DNA from 3 places in the Neobacillus sp. NPDC093182 genome. Region 3 is predicted to be linked to each of the others. Evidence: riboswitches for the same ligand, from Rfam matches in the RefSeq annotation. Region 3 holds a riboswitch; each other region holds the start of a gene.
What was found. Region 3 has a riboswitch for cyclic di-AMP ahead of ACIQAA_RS31295 (APC family permease). Riboswitches for the same ligand answer to the same signal wherever they lie in the genome.
Positions count from the first base shown of each region.

Region 1 (8,236 bases), on a different contig from region 3:
GAAGCGATAAGAACAATTTTTTAAACAATCATGACATTTAGCAATTTTTAATTTGTCTGGCCCGCTGATCAATTTTGCAAAGTTATTAACGATGACTCTTCCATGCAAGCCAACAGTTGTTTTAACTAAAGCTGTATCTTCTTTTCGAGCGTCCACATATTTCTGTTTAAATGAATAAGGAGCATCACATTCTTCACTTGCTACAAACCTTGTGCCCATCTGAACCCCGGCAGCACCCATGGAAATAGCTTTAGCAATATCTTCGCCAGTCATGATTCCGCCTGCAGCAAGGACAGGGATGGATACTGCTTCCACTACCTCAGGAAGAATATCAAACATCGGTCTGTCTGTGCCAAGGTGTCCGCCAGCTTCAAAACCCTCAACGACTACAGCAGCAGCGCCAAGTTTCTCTGAAATTCTAGCCAATTTTGCAGAAGAAACAATAGAAATGACAGGAATGCCAGCCTGTCTTCCCCAAGCATACATATCCCTTGAGATTCCTGCTCCGGAAATAATAAAATCCACTTTTTCTTCAAGAGCCGCTTTCATCTTTTCTGCAAAATCATTCATTGCGAACAATACATTTACTCCAATATATCCGGCGCCTTGTACTAAATTTTTTGCTTTTCTGATATGATCGCGCATTTCAGCGGTGGTAATACCTGTACCTGAGATGATCCCAACACCACCAGCATTTGCTACGGCTGAAGCTAGTTTGCTTAATGAAATTCCGACGCCCATACCTCCTTGGAAAATAGGTACCTTTGGCATGATATGTGCAATTTTTAATTGTGGAAAGTTCAATTTATAACCCCATTTCATTTGTTTAAGAATTTAGAACTTACTCTGCATACTACCATCTATCATCATTTGTGTATGTGATTTTTATCACCAGGTCATAAAATCAGGTTATAGAATTTATTACCACTAGTCATAAAAGCATAGGAAATTACTATTATTATTTTAGGATTGTGATTTGTTTGAAACAAAAAGTAACTTTTATTCAATTTCTTTGTAACATTGATAAGGTAAAATGGTGTAAAATAGGTGTGGAATTTTTTTAGTATAACTTTGTGTGAAAAATTTTAGGGGGGATAGGATGGCTTCCACAGCATGCAGAAGTAAATATTTTGATAATGCCAAATTTATATTAATTTTTCTTGTTGTTTTCGGGCATATGATTAGCCCGTATAAGGAACAGGATAAAATTTTATTTACCTTATATACCGTGATTTTTCTTTTTCACATGCCAGCTTTTATTATGATTTCCGGGTATTTTGCTAAAGGGTTTAAAAAGAAAGGGTATTTGCTTAAAACTTTTCAAAAAATCTTAATTCCATATTTTATCTTTCAAATCATCTATTCTGTTTATTACTTTTTAGTTGGAAAGGAAAAAACGCTTGAATTTGATCTGTTCCAGCCACATTGGTCATTGTGGTTTTTATTGAGTTTATTCTTTTGGAATTTATTACTGTATGTCTTTGCAAGATTAAAATGGGCAGGATTGTTTATTGCGGTTATACTCGGAATCGCAGTTGGTTATTTTGAGAATGCAGGAAGTTTTATGAGTATATCTCGGACATTTGTATTCTTTCCGTATTTCCTTCTGGGGTTCCTATTAAATGGGGACCATTTAAAACGGATCATTGGAGCAAAGTTTTCAGTTCCAGCTGGAGTAGTCATTATCTTCGTCACGTTTTTATTTTTTGGGTTTAGTTTTCCGCAAGACGCTGTCCCATGGCTGTTAGGAGACACCTCTTATGAAAATATGGGAGGTATGCAGCTTAGTGATGGACTGCTTCGTGCAGTACAATACTGTTTAACGTTGATTGTCGTTTTTGGCTTCTTGCCTTTAATCCCGTCAAATCAGTATCGAATAACCAAAATCGGAGAACGAACACTTTATGTTTACTTGTTCCATGGGTTTATCATTAAATCAATACAAGCTATTTTACCGAATGCCGTCTCAGAAAATTATTTATTCCTGCTAGCTTTCTCTTTCGTGGTTTGTATTGTTTTGGGAAGTTATATGATAAAAAAATATACCCGCCCGCTTGTCGAGTTGAAAATATAAAAGCCGAATGTGTTCTGAACACATTCGGCTTTTTAACTAAGTATAAAATTTTCTACTTTGAGAATTGTCTAGCTTCAGCGCCTAGGGGCTCGGGGTCATAAGCCAATCCGTCAAGAAGGTAAAGAGCAACCTTCTCGCCGGCTCGTCTTATGCCTGTCGCCCTTGGCAAGGCGCTTATGCTTTACTAGTTACCCTAAAAATCCAAATAACGAACTTACAAATTTCTTCTTTTTTCTGTTAAGCTTGCCTTGCTCTAAAACTAACGGTTTTTCTGGCAGGGTGGTTTTCGTAATCTCATGAAGCTGTGCTTGCAGGGATTGTACTTGTTTTGTTAAGTCTATAACTTGGCTCTGTAATTCTTCTATTTCTCGGCGGTGCTGCAGCAGCTGATAGGAGGCAACAGAGTCTGCTTTTGAATTCACCTTTGCTTCCAATTCACTGACAATCGAATACAATCTTTCAAGCTCAGCATTGCCTTCAATCGCTTTTACTGTTCCTTTCCTGGTCTTCTTTTCTTGTACAGGAGCAATTTCTTGAAGTAAGGTTCCATTTTGGATTTGTGTCTGGATATTTTTTAGAAGTTCAATATCTTCGTCATTAAAATGATAATGTCCTCGTTCGTTCCGCTCCATCGGCAGTTCTAGCTGTTTTACCCATCGCTGAATGGTACTAGCTGAAACTCCTAATAATTTTGCAACTTGGTTTGTATTCATCATCATTCCCCCCGCTTGAAAAATTTGACTTTAGCAGCAAGCGTCATTGCTTATTACTCCCAGAATTTCCACCATTTCTTTTCTTTTGCCGCAGCTACATCCCGAAAACTTGTTAATAAATCCTGAAAGGCAGCTTCTCTTTGTGTAACTTCATGGCGGAATTGGTCCCGTTCTTTTCCGCGCTCTAAGCGGTCGATTTCAATCGTTTCTGAAAGGTTAAAGATTTCTGTATTTGTAATATCTACGTAATGGGCAAGTTCTTCTGCAGATTGAGATAACTGCTTCGAAAGTGTATAAATCTCTTCTGAAGTTTCGTGAGAGGCATTGGCAATACTTTTGGATAAATATAATAGTCTCTCAGTTGTCTGCTCCGCATTTTTTTCAAGATGACCAGATAGTTGTTGAAACTCAGCTTTTGTAGTTGCTGTAGACTTGGTTATCGATTCAGAAATAGTATTCACTGTATAATGAGCGCCATCTGCAATTTCCTTTTTAACCTCTTCAACTACTTCCTTACGAAGAACACTTCGTATTTCCTCTTTTACTTCATTTAAGAATGTTTGTTTATATTGGTCCATCGCATCGAAAAATTGATCGGCATTCTTAATGGCAAGATCTTCATTCGAAACGGGGGGTACTTCTTGAGGCAAGATTGCCAGGGTTGAGGCTGGAGGTTCGGATATCTCTTCTTCTTCATCTTCTACAAATTCGCTGCCATTTTGCAATGTTTGTAAAATCATTGCGGTACTCAGTTTGTTTTCATACATATACTTAATTTCTAATAGTAAATCAATTTCTACCTGTGAATATATTCTGGCTCCTTGTTTTGTACGTGGAATTTCAAGGTATTCCTCTAGTTCCTCTTCCCATTTCTTCAATGTAGCAGGTTTAACATTTATTTTTTTGGAAACTTCCTTTAATGTGAAAGTTCTCATAAGTGTTCAAATCCCTTCTATCTAATTTACGGTAAAACAGCTATTGATAGTAAATTCTCTATGAAGCCCCCCATTTTCCTGCAGGGTGACAAAAGCTATCAAAACAAGACGTATAACACGAAATACCAACAAATTCATGCAAAAAAAGCTGTGCGCAATGCACAGCTTTTGTTTACTCAACAATCCCTAGAGTTCTTAATCCGTTATAAATTCCTGAATTATTTACGGTTGTCGTTTTATGTTTAGCATATTGAAAGAGGTCAGGATGACCATTTCCCATAGCAAAACCTTCACCAACACTCATCAGCATTTCTTTATCATTTAAGCCGTCTCCAAACGCTATAGCATTTTCCTTTGACAGGCCGAGATGGTTGAGTATGTATTGAATCGCAATCCCTTTATTGACCTTGTCTCTAATTACATCATAACAATGAAGCATTCCATCAAGGTTTACTTGGGATAAGTGGATTTGGTCCTCGATCTTATATAAAACAGTATCCTTTGGTTCTAAGTTGATTAAAGTCATTCCCAGAATCTCATAATCATTGGACGGTAAATAAGGTTTGTTTTTATGTAAGTGGAACTTCACAATAAATTCTTTCACACAATCTGCTTCTAAGTCAGTGAATATATTTTCATCTTTCGTATACAAAACAATTTCATGCTGGTTTTTTTTCGCTATGTCGATGAATTGTTTAACACTTTCCTTTTTCATTGGTTCCTGGAAGAGGTCCTTACCTTGATAAATGGCAAAAGCACCATTATATCCGACAAGCGAGTTTACCTTTAACTCATCTGCAAGATCTCTGATTTCGTGTAATGGTCTCCCAGTTGCTAAAAAAACCTCTATTCCTTTCTGTTGAACCTGCCGAATTGCTTTTACTGTAGTTTGATCAATGGAATCATCGGGCTTGATGATGGTTCCATCAATATCTAAAAATAAAACTTTATACTCAAACATTGAACGGCTCCTTTTATTAAGTATGTTTTCTTAGTTTAACATTAATAACGTGTAGATTAAATATTCTGGGAATAATAGTCGTGATAAGATCGGCAAAAAAGGGGGTTTGTTTTATGTTAAGAGTTGTAATCGTCATTCTGTTGTTAATTAGCCTTCCAGGGGATGCGCTTGCACAGCAGAAGGTTCCAATATTAATTTACCATTCAATTGATGAATACAATGGCAAAGGCTCTAAGGAGTTATTTGTTACACCAGAGAATTTCGAAAAACAGATGGTTTACTTGAAAAATAACGGATATACATTATTAACATTTGAACGCTGGACTGATATAAGTAAAGTGAACAAACCTATTTTTATTACACTTGATGATGGTTATAAAAATAATCAAAATGCGTTTGAGATTCTTCAAAAACTTAGGGATGATAAATTTAAACCGACAGCAACCTTTTTTGTTATTTCTGATTTTATCGGATATTCGAACCGATTATCTCAAACTGATTTAAAAATGATGGCTGAGTCCGGATTGATTTCTGTTCAGTCCCACACAGCTACTCATCCAGATTTGACAAAATTAGAGAATCTTCAATACGAATTAAAAGGCTCGAAGGAAAAAATTGAAAAAATGACAGGAAAACCAGTTATAGCTCTTGCTTATCCTTATGGAAACTTCAATGAACGCGTTGGTTTAGAAGTGAAAAAATATTATACATTTGGTTTGACTACTACACCAGCACTCTATACTAAAAAAGGGCTAAAAAACGAACTCTTATTTTTACCAAGAATTTATATAAAGTATTCCACTAACCTTGATGAATTCGCTGAATTAATTAACAGATAGGAGCTTTTAAAGTTAAACTATGCTACAAGATATCGATGATTCATGAGCAATCAATAGAAAAGTCTTTGTTTTTATTTAAATTTGGAGTTTAAACGGTTAATTTAAGTAAATATCACTCTTTACAACGATTCTAGTTGGGGATAAAATAAGCCTCATAATCATCATGAATTTAATATTCGGCCAAAACCCAGCAACTTGGTTGGGTACGGAGGAACCAATTAATTGGGGTTAATTCTACAATGTAGAAAGGATGAGAACGATCTTTCGCCATCCTACCCGTCAGCTAACTTCGTCGGCTAAAGCGAAGGAGGTCATGGACCGCCAAGTACAGGGGCTTTTTTGTTTTTAAACATATTAAGCATCTTGATTACTATTGCTGGTCTTTTATTATGCCTATTTTAGGGAACAGGTGGAGAAAATGACATTAAAAGATTATTTAACAAAATTAAAAATTGGTTTGCCCAAAACGAATGTCCATTTGGATAAGCAAGTTTATGAAGCAGGAAGTGTCATAAATGGTACCATTGAGATAACAGGCGGCCTATTAAAAAATAAAATTAAGAGATATGATATCGATCTAGTAGGGATTGATTCACAGGCATTTGTAGAAGAAACTTTAAATAGTCATTCCGTTTTCTGTTCTCTTGAATGTAGTCCAAACCAAACTGGAAAGATTACCTTTTTACTCGATGTTCCAGATGAAATTCAACATAATCAAAATACCTTTCAGTATTCCTTAATGATCAATATTGATTTGGGAAATGCAAATAATATTACACAAAGTGTCCCTATCATGATTAATGCCGTTTCATAATGTGTGTCTATTAACCTAGTTATTTATGTAAATCGGAAAAATTTCCTATTAATTGATATAGCTTTGTAAACTACTAGAAATTATTATGAAACCAATCACCAGTATAATAAAGTTATCTTGAGACTTTATTAGGGCGGGTGCAGTAATGGAAGAAACAATGGTAAAATCTTATTTACAGAAATCACTAGAAGAGTGGAAGGATGACATTTCAGTAGTCCTTACAGAAATAGATAAAGAATATGAAGAAGTGGCACAAGAGTTAAAGGTATACTCTTATAAATACGGGATTACCAAGCAAGTCATCCAATCAACAGTGAACGAGGAAATTATTGAAAGTATACGGCAAAGGTATCATAAACCGTTTGAGGAAAGTTATAATCAATTAAAGGAATATATAAAAGACTTAGAAGAGAAGCAGCGCGTTTTTCACATGTTTGTTCAAAAAATTGATGAAGTAAATCGCAAGGAATCGTCAAAGAATACAAATTTATAAATAGTAATATAGTCTGGTCCATATGGATCAGGCTTTTTTTATCATTAATTGAGAATCGTCGGCAAGTGAAAAGAATTTTGCATATAATAATTAGCAGGATTTTATCGAGAGGTGCTGAAGTATGATTACTGCAAGGATCGGAAGCAAGTGGTATCGTCTGCCGGAAAATCTAGAGGATTATTTTAATAAGTTTCGGTCTGGGATCATCGGCATTGATCAAGAATTTGACTCACCGTATGGAAAGAAACCGATTATTTATGCAGATTGGACAGCAAGTGGAAGATTATTTCGACCCATTGAACAAAAAATCTCGGAGGTATTTGGCCCGTTTATGGCGAATACGCATACGGAATCCAACATTACCAGTCTAATGATGACCGGAATTTATAATCAATCAAGAAGGATTATTAAGGAACATATAAATGCTGATGAGAATGACGCCCTCATTCTTGACGGTTTTGGAATGACGTCGGTAATGAATAAACTACAGAGATTATTGGGTATTAGAGTACCAGAGCAATGGAAAGACAAAATAAAGCTTTCTGAGAGGGATAGACCAGTGGTTTTTCTCACTCATATGGAGCACCATTCCAACCACACTTCATGGCTGGAGACCTTAGCAGACGTTGAGATGATCAGACCGGACTCGAAAGGAAATGTAGATATTAATCATCTTGAGCAGCTTCTGTCCCAATATCGGGATAGAGCTGTCAAAATAGGTTCCTTTACAGCATGCTCGAACGTTACAGGAATACAAACACCATATCATCAGCTGGCAAAAATCATGCATAAGCATGGTGGACTTTGCTTTGTAGATTTTGCCGCCTCTGCACCGTATGTGAAGATTGATATGCACCCGAAGGATCAGATGGAAAAACTCGATGCCATTCTCTTTTCTCCACATAAATTTTTAGGCGGACCCGGTACGAGCGGCGTTTTACTTTTTGATAAAAGAATTTATACAAATAAGGTACCAGACCATCCTGGAGGAGGAACGGTTACTTGGACTAATCCTTGGGGTGGACATCAATACATTAAGGACATCGAGCTTCGAGAGGATGGAGGGACACCTGGTATTCTTCAAGCAATTCGTACGGCTTTATGTATAAAGTTAAAGGAACAAATGGGTGTAGAGAAAATTTTAGCTAGAGAAAAAGAACAGTTAAAGCTGCTTTTAACTGGATTAGAGACTGTTCCTAATCTGCATGTATTAGAGAGTCATCATCGAAATCGAATTGGGATTGTTTCATTTACTATTGAGGGTATTCATTACAATCTTATAGTCCGTTTGTTAAATGATCGATATGGATTTCAGGTTCGCGGAGGGTGCTCTTGTGCAGGGACATATGGTCATTATTTATTGGAAATTGACCAGAACAAATCTAAGCAAATTTCCAATAAAATTGA
Region 1 covers NZ_JBIVOI010000022.1:40,768-49,003, reverse strand. The annotation lists gene ACIQAA_RS28835 (NAD(P)H-dependent flavin oxidoreductase) at 1-822, opposite strand, end outside; gene ACIQAA_RS28830 (acyltransferase family protein) at 1,100-2,074, shown strand; gene ACIQAA_RS28825 (MerR family transcriptional regulator) at 2,263-2,787, opposite strand; gene ACIQAA_RS28820 (MerR family transcriptional regulator) at 2,841-3,722, opposite strand; gene ACIQAA_RS28815 (HAD family hydrolase) at 3,895-4,683, opposite strand; gene ACIQAA_RS28810 (polysaccharide deacetylase family protein) at 4,797-5,522, shown strand; cyclic di-AMP (ydaO/yuaA leader) riboswitch at 5,691-5,835, shown strand; gene ACIQAA_RS28805 (sporulation protein) at 5,941-6,336, shown strand; gene ACIQAA_RS28800 (hypothetical protein) at 6,482-6,829, shown strand; gene ACIQAA_RS28795 (aminotransferase class V-fold PLP-dependent enzyme) at 6,951-8,236, shown strand, end outside.
Region 1: it holds a riboswitch for cyclic di-AMP, as region 3 does, so the genes downstream of both, ACIQAA_RS28805 (sporulation protein) here and ACIQAA_RS31295 (APC family permease) in region 3, are expected to answer to the same signal.

Region 2 (8,236 bases), on a different contig from region 3:
ACTTTTTACATTATCATGATTATTTGGGTGGAAAATTTTCTTTCGCAATCCTGCCAGTGTAAGCTTATCCATTCCTTTACCATTGTCGGTAATGATTAATTCCAGATACGTGTTCTTTTTTTCCTTTGCAATAATCTTAATGGTTTCTTTCCGATTATTACTCCCATGTATGATTGCGTTTTCAATAATGTTGTTATATCATTTTTCGTTAAATACTTTAGCTCCATTTGAGTCAGAAACTATTGTGAACCAGTAAATTCCTTCTCTAATTTTATTAATTTTAATCTGTATTCTGTTACCTTAAGGAAATAATCACGGAAGTCGTGTGCAATAAAACCCATATTAAATAATTGAATCGTAGTTTTCTTAACGGCATGTTGTAGTAATGCCATTGTATGCACACAAGTCTCTCTCATTTCTGGTAGAAGACAATTTTCTTTAATAATACTCAATTGATAAATACAATTACTTAAAGTGTCGATTTGTCTCTCTAATAAATTAACACGTTCGGAAATACCTGTTTGCACTTCGTTTTCTACTACTGACAAAATATCATAAAGAGTCTGTGTGGCGATTTTTAATGAGCTATTCAATTGGTCAAAGGTTTTAAAAAAATTATTAATTTTCATTTGTTTTTCTTTCCGTAATATCTGAAATATAAATAAAAATGAAACCGTTACAATAGCCAACAGTATTATATATACCAAATAAATGACCCCTTCAAAAAGAATTTATTTAATCAATTCACCACGCCACTTCCCCTGTTACTATACATATCATCTATTTTACCAATTAATCAATCTTTTCATTACCATTTAAATCACCAATATATCATTTGTCATACTAGGTTTTGAATTAATTTATCAAAATGAAGCTCATCTGCTATTATTCAATAAGGGAAATTCGGTAATAATGAACAGTGAATGAAATATTTGAGGTGGGAAGAGATGGTCCATCACTGGATTGCTAAATTTTTAAGAATGCACGTTGTGTTAAGAATATTGTTGTTAGCTTCATTAATTATGATCCTCTTTGGATACATCATTCATCTGATAGAACCGAACAATTTCCCAACGGTTTTTGAAGGTATTTGGTGGGCAGTTGTTACAGCTGCTACTATTGGATATGGGGACTATGCTCCAGAAACATTTGCAGGAAGAATAACAGGAATTATCCTCATGTTAGTAGGGATTGCAATCGTATCGTCCTATTTTGTTAGCTTAGCTGCTACAGCTGTAACCATGCAGGCAGCCTTTATCGAAGGCAAACTCAACTTTAAGGGGAATCAACATATGATCATAATAGGATGGAATGAACGGTCTAAAGAAATGATTGCCTCAATTTATAAAAAAGATCCATTAAGAAAAGTAGTCCTTATTGATGAAACACTGGATGAAATGCCTGTAGAGTACAAAAATATTCATTTTATAAAAGGACGTGCCAATCAAGATGACATTTTAAAAAAGGCAAACATTCATGGTGCTCAATGTGTTGTGATAACAGCCGACCAACATAAGAGCGAGTCGTTTGCAGATATGAATACGATTACTATGTTATTAGCGGTAAAGGGAATGAATCCAAAAATACGTTGCATTGCAGAAATCCTTACTTCTGCTCAAGTGGAAAATGCCAGGAGAGCAGGAGCAGATGAGATAATCCAATCCAATATTCTTGCAAGCTCACTCATCCTTAACAGTTTATCATCTCCGTCAACAATGGCCTCTATGATCGATTTAATAAGTCATTCAGATAACCAAGTACTCTTAACATCAGAACCTTTTAAAATTGAGATGGTGGGGAAATCCTTTAACGATGCATATATTCATTTCTTTAATAAGAATATCATGTTGGTTGGAATAAAAAGAGGGGAGAAATCACTTATTAACCCCTCACATGATTTTGTTATTAAAAAAGATGACCTTGCAATATTAATTACCGAATAGTAATGTGTTACTTCCTGGCGAATAATCCCTTCTCTTTAAAATAAAATTAAAGCATACTTTTTTTTGTACCCATAAAATGTACAAAAAGTATGCTTTCATTTTTACTTTTTTAAATGGAAAGGTACTGTTGTTATTATCACGTTACTCCGATGAAGCAAGAAAGTACGAATCAATAAGCTAGATTGATTATGGAGAATATTGTGCCAGCCTTTCTTAGGAATAAATTGTGGGATCACAACGGTAACCTTATAATTATTTTCACTTGCTTTATGTTCCACTGTATCGACAAATTTAGTTAAAGGCGTAATAATGCTTCTGTAATGAGAATGCAATGTCACCAGTCTTACATCAGGCTGCCACTTATTCCATTTTTCTTCAAACTTATGCTCGTCGTCCCTTTCGAATGCGACATAAACGGCAATAATTTGATCTGGTTTAAGCGATTTGGCATAGTTAATTGAATTTTCTACCACATGAGTAATTCCAGCCACTGGCACAATGATCACATTTCCATCAATCGGTACAGCAGGCTCACAAGTGGTAATCCTCAACTGATCACCAAGGGTATCATAATGTTTTTTAATTCGGTGGAAAACAAAAATAATTATAGGCAGAAAAACTAAGATTGACCAGACCTGATTAAATTTAGTTAAAAAGAACATTATTGTGACGATAAGGCTAATTAATGCACCAGTTGTATTAATAATAAATTTTGGGACCCATCCCTCTGGTTTTTCACGAAGCCATTTAACCATCATACCTGTTTGAGACAATGTGAATGGAATAAACACTCCAACTGCGTAAAGTGGAATAAGATGTTCAGTTTCTGCGTGAAAGGCAAGGATTAAAAGGATTGAAGCTGCCCCAAGGATAATAATGCCATTTGAATATCCTAATCGGTCCCCTCTAATAAGAAACATCCTTGGAATAAATTTATCTTTCGCAAGATTAACCGCCAATAATGGGAATGCAGAATATCCAGTGTTGGCAGCAAGGATTAATATTAAAGCAGTAGTTCCTTGGACAAAGTAATACATAAAATTCCGTCCAAAGATTTCCTCTGCAATTTGCGAAACAACGGTCACCTCTCCTCTTGGAGCAGTTCCGTAAAAGTAGGCTAAAGTTACAATTCCTGAAAACAAGATAGCAAGCAAGATTCCCATCAAGATTAAGGTTTTTGCAGCATTGTTAGGTGCAGGATCTTTGAAGTTAGGGATTGCATTAGATATAGCTTCAACTCCTGTTAAGGCAGAACTCCCCGAAGCAAATGCCCTTAAAAGAATAAACAAACTGATCCCTGCTACTTGTGTCCCGATAGGGGTGTGTAATTCAGGTGCAACTCCTCCTGTTACAATGTTAAAAAGACCGACACCAATTAATATGAACAATGCTAAAACAAATAAGTACACTGGGTAGGCTAATATAGAAGCAGACTCCGTTACTCCTCTTAAATTCAACAATGTGAGAAGAATAACAAATACAATGGCAATTTCAACATTATAGTCATGTAATTTAGGAAAAGCAGATGTGATAGCATCCGTACCTGCAGATACACTTACAGCAACAGTTAAAATATAATCTACCAAAAGAGAGCCACCAGCAATTAAACCTGGATTTACCCCTAAATTATTTTTCGAAACAACATAGGCACCTCCTCCATGAGGATAAGCAAATATGATTTGCCGATAGGACAGTATGAGAGCTGTTAAAAGAATTAACACACCCACTGCAATAGGAATGGAGTACCAAAATGCTGCTGTTCCTATTGTTACCAACACGATTAATATTTGTTCAGGACCATACGCTACTGATGATAGTGCATCGGAAGAAAGTATAGCCAGTGCTTTGGTTTTATTGATTTTTTGTTCCCCTAATTCATGTGATTTCAAGGGTCTTCCAATTAATAATCTTTTTATTGATGAAAACATCAAAATTCACCGCCAGGTTTTGAAATGAATAAGTTATGTAATATGTTGCCCAATAAACAATTTTTTTCAAAGTTGAAATAAAAAAAGTGTCTACAAGTCATAGTTAATAGACCTGTAGACACATCATTTTACTTGCATCACAAGCTCCACCTTCCTTCTCATTAACGCTTACGAGGTTAGCTGTCGGATTCGGACCTTTGAGTAGCCCTACCTAAAAAGGATTCACCCCTAGGATTGAGAAATTATCCAGGATAATGTTTCCCCCGTACCATATGGTTTCAGCGATTTAAGAACTTTGAAACTGTGATTATATTACTCCTGTATTTACCAAAAGTAAATAAATTTTTTTGAAAAAGATTAAAAAAACATGAATACAGAAAACGTAATTTTAAACGATTTGCCCAGTTCGAAGGAGGAATTAATATGTTAAAAGAAAATAAACCTTTATTATCTGATGAATTTTTAGATGAATTAGCTAATGAAATTAACCAGCTATATGGAAAACATATAAATGAACAAAATACAGAAGCAATAAATAACGATTAAGACTTCATGGACCGCATTGTTCTTGCGGTCTTTTTATATGCAGGCGAAAATTAAAAAGACACCCATTCGGTGGATGTCTTGATTACCTTTCATTTCACCTAATATTTGCAAACTCATTAATATTATCTCGATGTCCTAGTACAACTAATTTATCCCCTTCTTGAAGAATCTGATCAGGAGATGGGGAAATGATTATATTTTCATTATTAACAATCGCAATAGCAGTCAAATTATATTTTGCTCGCAAATCTAGATCTCGTAAATTTTTTCTTGTTATTCCTGAAGGAATCATTATTTCTTCAATATTATATTCTCTTGAAAGTTCTATATAATTCAACACGTTAGGTGAGAGGAGCTGGTGTGCAACCCGTTCTCCCATATCCCTTTCTGGATGTATTACCCAATCTGCTCCAACTTTTGTTAATACTTGTCCGTGACGTTTGTTAAGAGCTTTTGCAATTACTTTTTGTACCCCAATTTCTTTTAAGAGGAGAACCGTTAGGATACTAGCTTGCATGTCATCACCAATTGCTACGATTACATAATCAAAATTTCGAATTCCAACTGATTTAAGTGATTCCTCTTCAGTAGAATCAAGTACAACAGCGTGTGTAAGCGATAATTTGCTATCTTCTATACGTTCTTCATCTAAATCAATCCCCATGACTTCTTGCCCTGCTTCGAATAACTTTGATGCAATACTTGTTCCAAATCTACCTAGTCCAATAACAGCATAACTGAGCTTTGCCATAGTTTATTAGTCACCCCAAAAGAATCTTAATTATTGATTAAACCCTAGCCAATTAATATTTTTTCTTCTGCATATCTAACCTTTGCTTCTTTTCGAGTATTTAAAAGAGCGAAAGCCATTGTTAAAGGTCCAAGCCTACCAATAAACATCATAATCGTAATCAAAAATCTCCCTATAGGCGAAAGTTCTGGCGAAAAATTTGCAGACAAACCTACTGTGCCAAAGGCGGAAATCGTTTCAAATAATATTTTGCTCATATCAGCTTTCTCGGTAAAAGTTAATAAAAAGAAAATGAGGAAAATAAAAGTCATTGCCGTCACAACAATTGATAATGATTTATTTACCAATCCCCACGAGATTCTACGTTTAAAAATATTCACATCATCCCGGTTCGTTACTACTGTCCAAAAAGCTAAAATAATAATGGCAAAGGTCGTTACTTTAATTCCACCACCGGTAGATCCTGATGATGCACCAATAAACATTAGAGCCATCATGAAGACAAGGGAAGATAAGTTCAAAGCACCAATATCAATGGTATTAAAACCGGCAGTCCTTGTTACAACTCCTTGAAAGTAGGATGCCCATAGCTTATCCCCCAACTCCAACTTTCCAATAGTCGAAGGATTATCGTATTCTGAGACCAAAATGATTAAAGGTCCTATAATGTTAAGTATTAGTGTCATAAGCAATACGACTTTAGAATGAAGGGATAATTTGCGTAAGGATTTTTTATGAAAAAGATCGAGAATTACTGTAAAACCTATACCCCCAGTGATGAAAAGAAGGGTAACCATTATATTAACTGTCGGATCACCTACCCATTTGCTTAGGTTGTCAGGTTCAAGTCCGAACCCAGCATTATTAAAGGCTGAAATAGAGTGGAATATACCATAGTAAATTGCTTTCTCCAAGGGCATTTCAAATGACCAACGAATGGCTAGAGTAGTAGCACCAATTAGTTCTACAATAAAAGTAATGAGGATAATCCTCTTTACAAGGGTCACTACTCCAGCAAGTGAAAATACATTTAATGAATCTTGCAATAATAAACGTTCCTTCAGACCAATCTTTTTACCTAAGATAATAAACATGAATATACCTGTGGTCATAAAACCCCAACCACCGATCTGAATCAAACAAAGAAGAACAATTTCACCAAATAAGGTAAAGGTTGTTCCAGTATCCACAACTGCCAAACCTGTAACACAGACAGCAGAAGTTGCTTCAAATAAAGCATCAATGAAGCTAAGTCCACGTCCTTTTTCATATGTAGATATTGGTAGCATGAAAAGAAGGGTCCCCAACAGTATTAGACTACCAAAACCTATTACAAGTATTTGGGCAGGATGCAAACTAATTAAATTCCCTTTTCGTTTAAACAATTCCACATTATTGACTCCCTTTAAATATTCAAATAAATCATGCTTTTTAAAAAATATTTATCCTAAAAAAATTTTGAAATTCTTTTTTATGTTATACCCAATTGTCTTCGGTTTATGAACTCCATTTAGAGAACTTTACTGGTAAGCTAAATAGAAAACGGTTACCCTTCTCTTTAAAAGAATTTTTTTATTAATGGAATATATATTAGCTTTTTAATGAACAAACTAACATTTGAGAATCTAGAGGAGGTGAGATAAAAGTGGAAGCCAACGTTATGAGTATTGTTCAACGTGAATTATACATGATTACTATGGTCTTTCTTTTTGGATTAGCGGCCATGAAACTTTCTGAAAAAACAAAAATTCCAGATGTCGCCCTTTTTATGATAGTAGGGATTTTGCTCGGACCATCCGTATTCAAATTGATAACAGTTCCCAATGATTCAGTGTCCTATCAATTTATCATTGTAATAGGCTCGATTTTAATCCTTTTTGAAGGAGGAAGAGCCATTCTCTTCTCTGTTCTGAAAAAGGTCTGGATTACAATTACTCTTTTATCTATACTAGGAGTCCTTGTTACAGCCGTTATTGTAGCGGTTACTGCTTATTATTTATTAGATATACCTATCATGTATGCACTTTTGCTAGCTTCCGTAATTGCGTCTACAGATCCCGCAACTTTAATGCCTGTATTTAAACAAATCACAATTCAAGAAAAAGTAAGGCGTACGGTGGAGAGTGAATCAGCATTTAACGATGCAACTGCTTCTATTTTGACATTTACCGTTCTAGGGGTCATTTTGGGACAAACAGAACTCTCTGTATCATCCAGTATTTGGAGTTTCTTTCGGGAAGCTGGAGGAGGAGTTTTAGTCGGAACGTTAATTGGCTGGATAGGAAATATATTATCTTCAGATCACCGATGGGGTCTATTAAGAAAATACGGTACGGTTGTTAGTCTTGTTGTAGCAATTAGTTCTTATTTGGCAGCAGGCTATATACATGCAAGTGGGTTTATGGCTACCTTTACTGCGGGTTTAATATCGGGGAATCCTGAACTATTTCGACTTAAAGTTTCCGAAGAAACAAATGAAACTGTATTTGAATTCTCTGAAACGATAACTTTACTTTTGAGAAGCCTTATCTTTATGCTGCTTGGTACCCAGGTTGATTTTAATATTTTATATGACTTTTGGATACAAGGGATATTGATAGTCCTAGTCTTTATGTTTATTGCTAGACCTCTTACTGTCATTCTTTGTACTTTGCCTGATAGAAGGGCAAAATGGAAATGGAATGAGATTGTTTTTATGTTTTGGGTACGTGAAACAGGCGTAATCCCAGCCGCACTTTCTGGTATGATTGTGGCTTCAGGGGTCGATTATGGTAATGAAATAGCTTCAGTTACATTTATCGCCATACTAGTGACGATCTTGATTCAAGCAAGTACAACAGGTTTTGTAGCAAGGAAATTAGGAATTACATTAAAACCTGTTTAAATTATATATAATTCCATTCTCCAAATATCTTTAGTTAAAAAAGGAATTAGCTCATCTGACTTGTTGAACATATGTTACATTTATAATTTATAAGCACCATTCCTTTAAAAGCCACTGCATTAGAGTAGTGGTTTTTTGTATTTAAAAATTTAATGCAATGTGTGTTTCTTGACCTAAACCTCCC
Region 2 covers NZ_JBIVOI010000019.1:63,270-71,505, forward strand. The annotation lists gene ACIQAA_RS27065 (sensor histidine kinase) at 1-189, opposite strand, end outside; gene ACIQAA_RS27070 (hypothetical protein) at 240-707, opposite strand; gene ACIQAA_RS27075 (potassium channel family protein) at 948-1,943, shown strand; gene ACIQAA_RS27080 (APC family permease) at 2,045-3,871, opposite strand; cyclic di-AMP (ydaO/yuaA leader) riboswitch at 4,022-4,165, opposite strand; gene ACIQAA_RS27085 (bacitracin ABC transporter ATP-binding protein) at 4,295-4,417, shown strand; gene ACIQAA_RS27090 (potassium channel family protein) at 4,512-5,168, opposite strand; gene ACIQAA_RS27095 (TrkH family potassium uptake protein) at 5,213-6,559, opposite strand; gene ACIQAA_RS27100 (cation:proton antiporter) at 6,814-8,052, shown strand.
Region 2: it holds a riboswitch for cyclic di-AMP, as region 3 does, so the genes downstream of both, ACIQAA_RS27080 (APC family permease) here and ACIQAA_RS31295 (APC family permease) in region 3, are expected to answer to the same signal.

Region 3 (8,236 bases):
AAATTGATCGGTAAAGACAAGAGCAGGATATACATTACTATCCTTGTTTTTCCTAATGCATAGATAAATGACCTAAGCACGTTAAAGATAAACAGCGGAAGAATTCCATAGCTAAGACCAACCAAATAGTCAAATGCTGTTTCCTGTACGTCACTTGGAAGATTCATTTTATCTAAAAGTGGATCTAAAAAGAAGACACCAAGCATAATTACCAAGATGGTAATCATGACGGATATGTAGAGTCCATGTCTTACAACCGATGCCACTTCCCTGCTCCGCTTTTCCCCGAACCGTTGAGCTGCTATTGGAGAAACCGCCAGCAGAATTCCACTTATCCCTGTAAATATCGGGCTCCAAATCGACGAACCAATGGCAACAGCGGCTAGGTCAGAGGAGCTGTATTTTCCCGACATAATCGTGTTAAAAAACACCATCGAAAACATCCCGAGCTGAGTGATTAAAATAGGTATAAGCATGACAAAAATTTGTTTTGTCTTTTCTTTTAATGTAAACGTCTGATTCATATAAAAACTCCTAGAAAAACTGAAATATAAAAGCCAAAGATTTATTATACTGGATTTTGGCTCACTTGAGTAATATTTGCTGCTCTAAACGGTCTATTTTTTGTTAAATAATTTTCAAAAGTATTATATAGAAATTTCGGATACCGTAGTATAATATTATCGTTATTTATTAATAGAGAAAACTGGTGAAGAATCGTGCGTAAATATAATGAAAAGATTAGTATCTATCATGGAATGGTTTCTACCATTGCTATAAACCTGGCAGGCAACTTTTATCCCATCTTTGCTATCTCGATTCTTGGAGCTACCAATTATCAAGTTGGATTAATTAGTTCTCTTCCACCTTTAATTGCCCTTTTGATGACCATTCCTGCTGCCATTCTCTTAAATCGTTTGCAGACGCAGAAAAAAACGGTTGCCATGTCAGTATTAGGGGCTCGATTATTATTTTTACTTCTCATCGGAGTTGTTTATATCTCTGCCTCTTACCAAGCATGGGTATTTTTAATCATTATCGCATTTATGAATGTACCCGCCACCATTGCTAACATTGGCTGGCAGACATTAATTAGCGGGATGATTAAAGACGAACGCAGGGGTTCTTTTTTTAGTGATCGTAACCGGTTATTGACGATCGCTGGGATGATTTCCACGCTTATTATCGGGATTATCATGAAGAACCAAACAAATAACGCAAACGCCTATCAGTGGTTATTTTTCACAGCGTTACTTTTTGGATTACTTGAAGTGTTTTTCTTAATGAAACATAAAGAGACAGTTCAAGCCGTAACTTCTACAAAAAAGTCGTCGATGGATTGGTCGATTTTTAAAGATCATGGGTACAAATGGTTCCTGATTGCGGCACTCTGTTTTAATTTCACCTGGCAGATGTCCTGGGGTATTTTCAATATTTATCATGTCAGAATCGCAGAAGCGACCATCCTTTGGATTAGTATCTTTTCGGTGGCATGTCAATTGGTCCAAATCTTTACTTTCCCTCTATGGAAAAAATGGGCAGAGGCAAAATCTAATACGCTTATGCTCGTATGGGCTGCGCTGGGAATGGCGCTTGTTCCATTTCTAACTGTTTTGTCTACCAATCTATTCTATTTAACTTGTGTCCAGGCACTTTCTGGATTTTTCATTTCTGGGGTTGTGCTCTTATTGTTCAACCTTTTGCTGGAGCAATCACCAGAAGAAACGAGAACATATTGTATCACTACTTATAATGTACTCCTTTCCTTTGTTGCCTTTATTGCTCCTCAAATTGGTATCTTGCTTCTAGAAGGACTAGGCATACAAACAGCTATGGAGTTGAATTCCATTATGAGAATAGGAAGTGCCTTTGTATTTCTTCTCATGTATTCGCGTACCAGGAAATTCACAAAAACTATGTTAGTAAAAAACTAGCATTTTGAAACAACAACTTCAACCTAACCATAAACCTGGGTGACTCACTGAATCTACTAGCACTCATCGGCGGTATCTACCTAATTAGAACCTTAACCAAAAAACGCAAACAAATTGGTAAACAAGAAAAAATGTAATGGACTAGTTTCCATTACATTTTTTTTGCCTTTTGGTGCCTGTCACCATTTATGCATTTATTCATAGTTTTACTGCATATCTGTTTCGTTCTTTAAAGTAAACCCATTCTTTGAAGCCTATTTGTTTGAGGCGGGCTTGGACGATTTCGAATTCGTCGCCGACTCGCTCTGGGTCGTGGGCGTCTGAGCCGAAGGTGACTTTTACTCCGTGATGGAGTGCCATTTCTAAAATGTCATCGGCTGGGTACCAGCCCCCCACGTATTTGGTTTTTCCTGAGGTGTTAATTTCAATAGCGACATCGCATTCCGCTATGACCTTTAGTGTGTGTTCGACTGCAGCTGTTTGAATGTTTGAAAAGTCAGGATAGAAGCCTTTCATCGCATCAATATGACCAAGAATTTGATACATGCCGCTGCGCGCAGATTGTTCAATTAATGAATAATAGGATTCTTTGGTCGTTATTTGGTCTTTAGAACTCATCCCTTCCCAGCGGTCCTTTTTAAAAATGCTCACCCCATCTACGTGATGAACAGATCCAATAATATAATCAAATGGATAGCGGTCAAAGTACAGACGATAGTTTTCTACATATTCAGGAAAGAAATCAGCCTCAATTCCTAATAGTACTTCAATTTTCCCAGAATACTCTTGTTTTAACTTCAAGACCTCCTCTACATATTCAGGAAATTGGCTTGCTGCCATGGTTATGTGAGGAAACGGATGGTCTTCTTTACTTGAAAAATAAGGGGTATGGTCAGAAATCCCGATAATATTTAACCCCTTTTTTATACCGGCTTCGATATATTCTCGAATGCCTCCCCTTGCATGCCCACACCGATCATGATGTGTATGTAAATCAAATTTCAACATTTTTTATCACCTCTCCATATTTTCCCATACTATGGTACTTCCAATCAAACCGCAGCACAAAAAAGTGTTCCCTAATAATTAATATTATTTGTTTATTTCCATTTTACTCCACTTCTTGTCCAATCCAAAAGACAAGCTGTTTCATATATATAAGTAATATTGTGAATGAGAGGTGTTTTATGGAAAGTTGTAACTGTCGTGCAAAAGTATCGGCAACCGCCGTACCCGTCGAAACCTTAATCAATCGGTTCCCTTCTAGCGGCATAATTACGGTATCTGCACGAATATGTGATGTTGATTGTACAGCCAATAACTGTTTTATTTCCATTCTTTATGGTGACGATATTAATCAAAACAATAGCTTTGTTTTTAAATCCGCAGCACCCGGTTTGCCAACATATGAATCCGTATCCGGCGGCGGTACCGGTATGATATTAACAGCCGAAGGACAAGCCTCTGGAGTCAACTTTCATGACAATGCCGTTCTATCAAACATACATTTTCTGCATGAAACAATCATTGGTACTGCGATCTGTTCGATCACTTTAACCGCGAATGGTCTAACCTTTGAGGTTCCCGGATGTATCTTCACGAATCCTGAAAACGAAAATTGAGCAGCTCCCAAAATGGAGTCTGCTCTTTTAATTATTTTTTTAGATGGTATGGAACTGTGGTAATAATTACGTTTCGTTTATATAACAGGTATGCTTTTATTAATAAGCTGGATTGGTTGTGCAGAATATTGTGCCAGCCCTTTTTCGGTATGAACTGTGGAATGATGACAGTTACCCTGTAGTTTGCTTCACTTGCTTTGTGCTGCACCGTATCAACAAATTTAGTTAAAGGTTGAATGATACTCCGGTAATGTGAGTGAAGGGTTACGAGTCTAATATCAGGCTGCCACTTATTCCATTTTTCTTCAAATTTCTTTTCATCGTCCCTTTCAAAGGAAACATAGACTGCGAGTACTTGATCCGCACCTAAGGATTTTGCATAATTAAGTGAGTTTTCTACCACTTGCGTAATACCAGCTACAGGAACAATAATCACATTCCCCTCTATTGGCACTGCAGGTTCGTCACAATTTAATCTGAGCTGCTCTCCCACTGCTTCATAATGCTTTCTAATTCGGTAAAAGACAAACACAATCACTGGTAAGAACACTAAGACAGGCCATACCTGTGCAAACTTAGTTAAAAAGAACATAATCGTTACGACAAAGCAGATAACAGCACCCATCGTATTAATGATAAGCTTAGACATCCAGCCCTGTGGCTTTTCACGAAGCCATTTTAACATCATCCCCGTTTGGGATAAGGTAAACGGAATAAAGACCCCAACCGCATAAAGTGGAATTAAGTGCTCCGTTTGTCCTTTGAAAAAGATAATTAGCAAGATCGAAGCTAAACCTAATGTAATAATTCCATTAGAATACCCTAATCGGTCACCTCTAATCTTAAACATTCTTGGAATAAACTTATCATTTGCAAGATTGACTGCCAGCAGTGGAAAAGCTGTATATCCTGTATTTGCAGCAAGAATTAAGATTAATGCGGTTGTGCCTTGTATAAAGAAATACATAAAGTTTCGTCCAAATGTTTGCTCCGCAATTTGGGAAACGACTGTAACCTTTTCATTCGGAGTAATCCCATAGTAATAGGCTAACAATACAATTCCCGAAAATAATATCGCCAGTAATCCTCCCATTGCAGCCAAAGTTTTAGCAGCGTTATTTGGAGCTGGATCTTTAAAGTTCGGAATCGCATTCGATATCGCCTCAACTCCAGTAAGAGCTGAACTGCCTGAAGCAAATGCCCTTAAGAGCAAAAATAAAGATATCCCTGCAATAGGAGTTCCAACTGGTGTATGCAATTCTGCTGGAACCTGCCCCGTTAGAATATTAAATATTCCCACGCCAATTAAAATAAATAAAGCGAGCACGAATAAATATACAGGATATGCTAAAATAGAAGCAGACTCCGTTACACCTCTTAAGTTTAAAGTAGTGATCAAGATGACAAAAATAATCGCAATACCCACATTATGGTCATGAAATGCAGGAAAGGCTGATGTTATGGCATCTGTTCCGGCTGACACACTAACTGCCACCGTTAAAATATAGTCAACAAGGAGTGAACCTCCCGATATCAGCCCATAATTCACACCCAAATTTTCCTTTGAAACTACATAGGCTCCTCCGCCATGCGGGTAGGCAAAAATTATTTGTCGATAGGATAAAATTAAGGCAACTAATAAAACTAATACACCGATTGCAATCGGAATGGAGTACCAAAAGGCCGCAGCACTAATGGTTACGAGCACTATCAGTATTTGTTCCGGTCCGTAAGCTACCGACGATAATGCGTCTGACGAAAGAATTGCCAGCGCTTTTGTTTTATTGAGCTTTTGTTCCCCTAATTCTGTTGACTTTAAAGGTCTGCCAATTAATAATCTTTTGACCGAAGAAACCATTGTCTGCACCACCGAATTTTCTATAAAGTTATTAGTTGTTAATTCACCCTAAAAAAGCACAAAAAAATGCCTGCAAGTCAAAGTTAAATAGACCTGCAGACATTAATAAACTTGTCTCACAAGCTCCACCTTCCTTCTCATTAACGCTTACGAGGTTAGCTGTCGGATTCGGGCCTTGAGTAGCCCTACCTTTTAAAGGATTCACCCCTTGGATATACTATCCATTGAATGGGTCCCCCGCACCAATTCTGGTCTCAGCGATTTAGAAATATGAAACTGTGATTATCATACTCCTGTGTTTCTTAAATGTAAATGAAAATTTTATAAAAAAATAAAGATTGGAGAATTATATATGTCTAAAAAGAAAAAGCCGCTTTTATCAGATGAATTTTTAGATGAATTAGCTAATGAAATCAATGAGCTATACGGTCACCCTGTTGAAGAAAACGAAGATAAAAACAATCATAAACAAGACGAATAAGCCTCCAAACATATTTCAAGATAACAATGGTACACTTGTCCAATTTGTAAGAATCCCCCCCATTTTTAAGACACTCTTCGTTATTGTACATATAATAACTTATCCAATATTATGGTTGGGGGGAATTAAAATGGAAAATGTTATTCTGCTATCAAGAAACACCTCTAACAGAGGGATTTTAACGTTACATCCCAAGTTAGCAGAATCAATGGGAATTACTCAAATTACGGCTAGAAAAATCAGATTTGGAGCAAACACCTATCAATCTATTGTTGACATCTCTGATGAACTGCCACTAAATGGGGCAAGCCTATCTGAAGATATTTTGGACATGCTGAATATACCACAGCATTGCAGCCTTGAAATCAAGCAGAATGGCAACGAACTACAAATTGGACCCTTTATCGGTTTACTTGCAGGTTATTATCAAAGCTCGATTAAGAAATATCTCGATCATCTTCGTGATTATGTGTTACTTTATCGTGAAATTAAGGGTGCCATCCTAGTCTTTTCTCTTGACCATGTTGATAAAGTTAACCATCAAGTTAAAGGCTATCTTTATAATCCTCGGACAAAACAATGGGAAGAAGGAACTTACCCATATCCAGCCTCTATTTTTGTGATGACATCTTCCGTAAGCACTGCATGGATTCAACATTTCAAATCGATTATCGGCAATGTGGTTTTTAATGATTTCTTTCTTAATCGATGGAGTATTCATAAGAAATTGGCAGGTTCCATCGGGGTAAAATGTTATCTTCCCGATACAAATCTTTATGGATCACCACAAGATCTATACTACTTTTTAAAGAAATTTCCTAATTTAACGGTGAAGCCTCTAAACAGCGCCAACCGACAGACATATAGAATATTACTAAAAGATTCAAACTCTCTCGTTATAACGAATTTAGCAAATATGGAATCAAAGAATTATAGATTTAATAATCGGGACCAAGCCTATTCTATCTTTAGTAAATATTTTAAAGAGGGAGAAAACATCATCCAAGAATCCATTGATGTAACAGGATATCGAACCATCACTATAAGGTTTATTACGGTTAAAAATCACTCAGGTGAATGGCAGGTAATGGGTTCGTTTACGAGAGGAGACCAATCGGTAAAAAATGATGGCAGATTACTGCCATTGGTGAAATTTGAAAAAGAAATCGTAAAAGATTTCTTGCAGCAAAGTGATTTGCATGCTTCTTTAACCTATGAGGAACTGCACCATATTGCCATTGATTGTGTAAAAGAAATTGAAGGTATGGACGTACATTTTGCAAACGCAGCTGTTGATATTACGGTAGGAGAATTAGGTGATATTTGGCTTACAGAAATTGACCATTGCAACCCATCACACGATATTGCGTTAGTAGCAGGATATCCGGGGCTTTACTATGAGATTCTAAAAACCAATATGCTTTATGCTAAAAAGCTAACAGGTTTTTAATATATCGAAAGAGCTAACTAAACATTAGCTCTTTTTTGCTGTTTCGATAATTTCCTTTAATTCATTCGTAAAACCCTTAACAGCTTTATTTCCTAACACCGTTACTGGAACGCCTAGATAGCCGTACTTTTCCACTTCTTGTTGATAATCCGCGTTAATTGATATATCTCTAACTTCAAAAGGAATGCCTTCCTCAGTAAGTACTTTTTTGACCATCGTACACTCGATACAGTCGTTTGTTGTATAGACAATAACTCCTTTATCCATTGGTTCCTCTCCTTCCAACCGTTACTGCTGTTCATTAAAAAAAATATGTTCTGCCGTTATTTTATCACTTAAGCTGATTACCCCAAAGGAAAATAACTTTTGTCTTCTTTTGTCGGTCGGTGAACCGGGGTTAAAAATTAATAGATTCCCTTCATACCTCTTGACAGGAATATGAGAATGTCCAAAAATTATACTGTCTACTTTCTCCCCTTCAAATGCTGCAATGGCACGTTTTTCAGTTGTTTTTCCTTTCCCGTGTCCATGTGTAACGCCAAATCTAAAACCGCCCGCTTCCACAATCTTTTTTGATGGTAATAATCCGATTATTTCCTCCTCATCCACGTTCCCATAAACACCCTCAACGCTTGCATACGACAGCAGCTCATGATAGATATCAATTGTTTGCCAGTCTCCCGCATGTATGATGAGTTCGACATCCTTTAATTCTTCTAATAACCTAGGAGGCAATCCTTTTTTTCTTTTTGGAAGATGTGTATCCGAAATTACGACAATTTTCATACCTATTCCTCTCTATTTTCGAAAAACACTCTATGCTTCTTGGTGGTATCGATGAAAATCAATTTTTCCCGCCTTTTATTACGACAACAACAATTGACACCATAG
Region 3 covers NZ_JBIVOI010000029.1:1,697-9,932, reverse strand. The annotation lists gene ACIQAA_RS31315 (MATE family efflux transporter) at 1-524, opposite strand, end outside; gene ACIQAA_RS31310 (MFS transporter) at 720-1,934, shown strand; gene ACIQAA_RS31305 (histidinol-phosphatase) at 2,133-2,939, opposite strand; gene ACIQAA_RS31300 (hypothetical protein) at 3,122-3,556, shown strand; gene ACIQAA_RS31295 (APC family permease) at 3,588-5,414, opposite strand; cyclic di-AMP (ydaO/yuaA leader) riboswitch at 5,544-5,684, opposite strand; gene ACIQAA_RS31290 (bacitracin ABC transporter ATP-binding protein) at 5,767-5,895, shown strand; gene ACIQAA_RS31285 (YheC/YheD family protein) at 6,026-7,345, shown strand; gene ACIQAA_RS31280 (glutaredoxin family protein) at 7,370-7,612, opposite strand; gene ACIQAA_RS31275 (metallophosphoesterase family protein) at 7,634-8,131, opposite strand.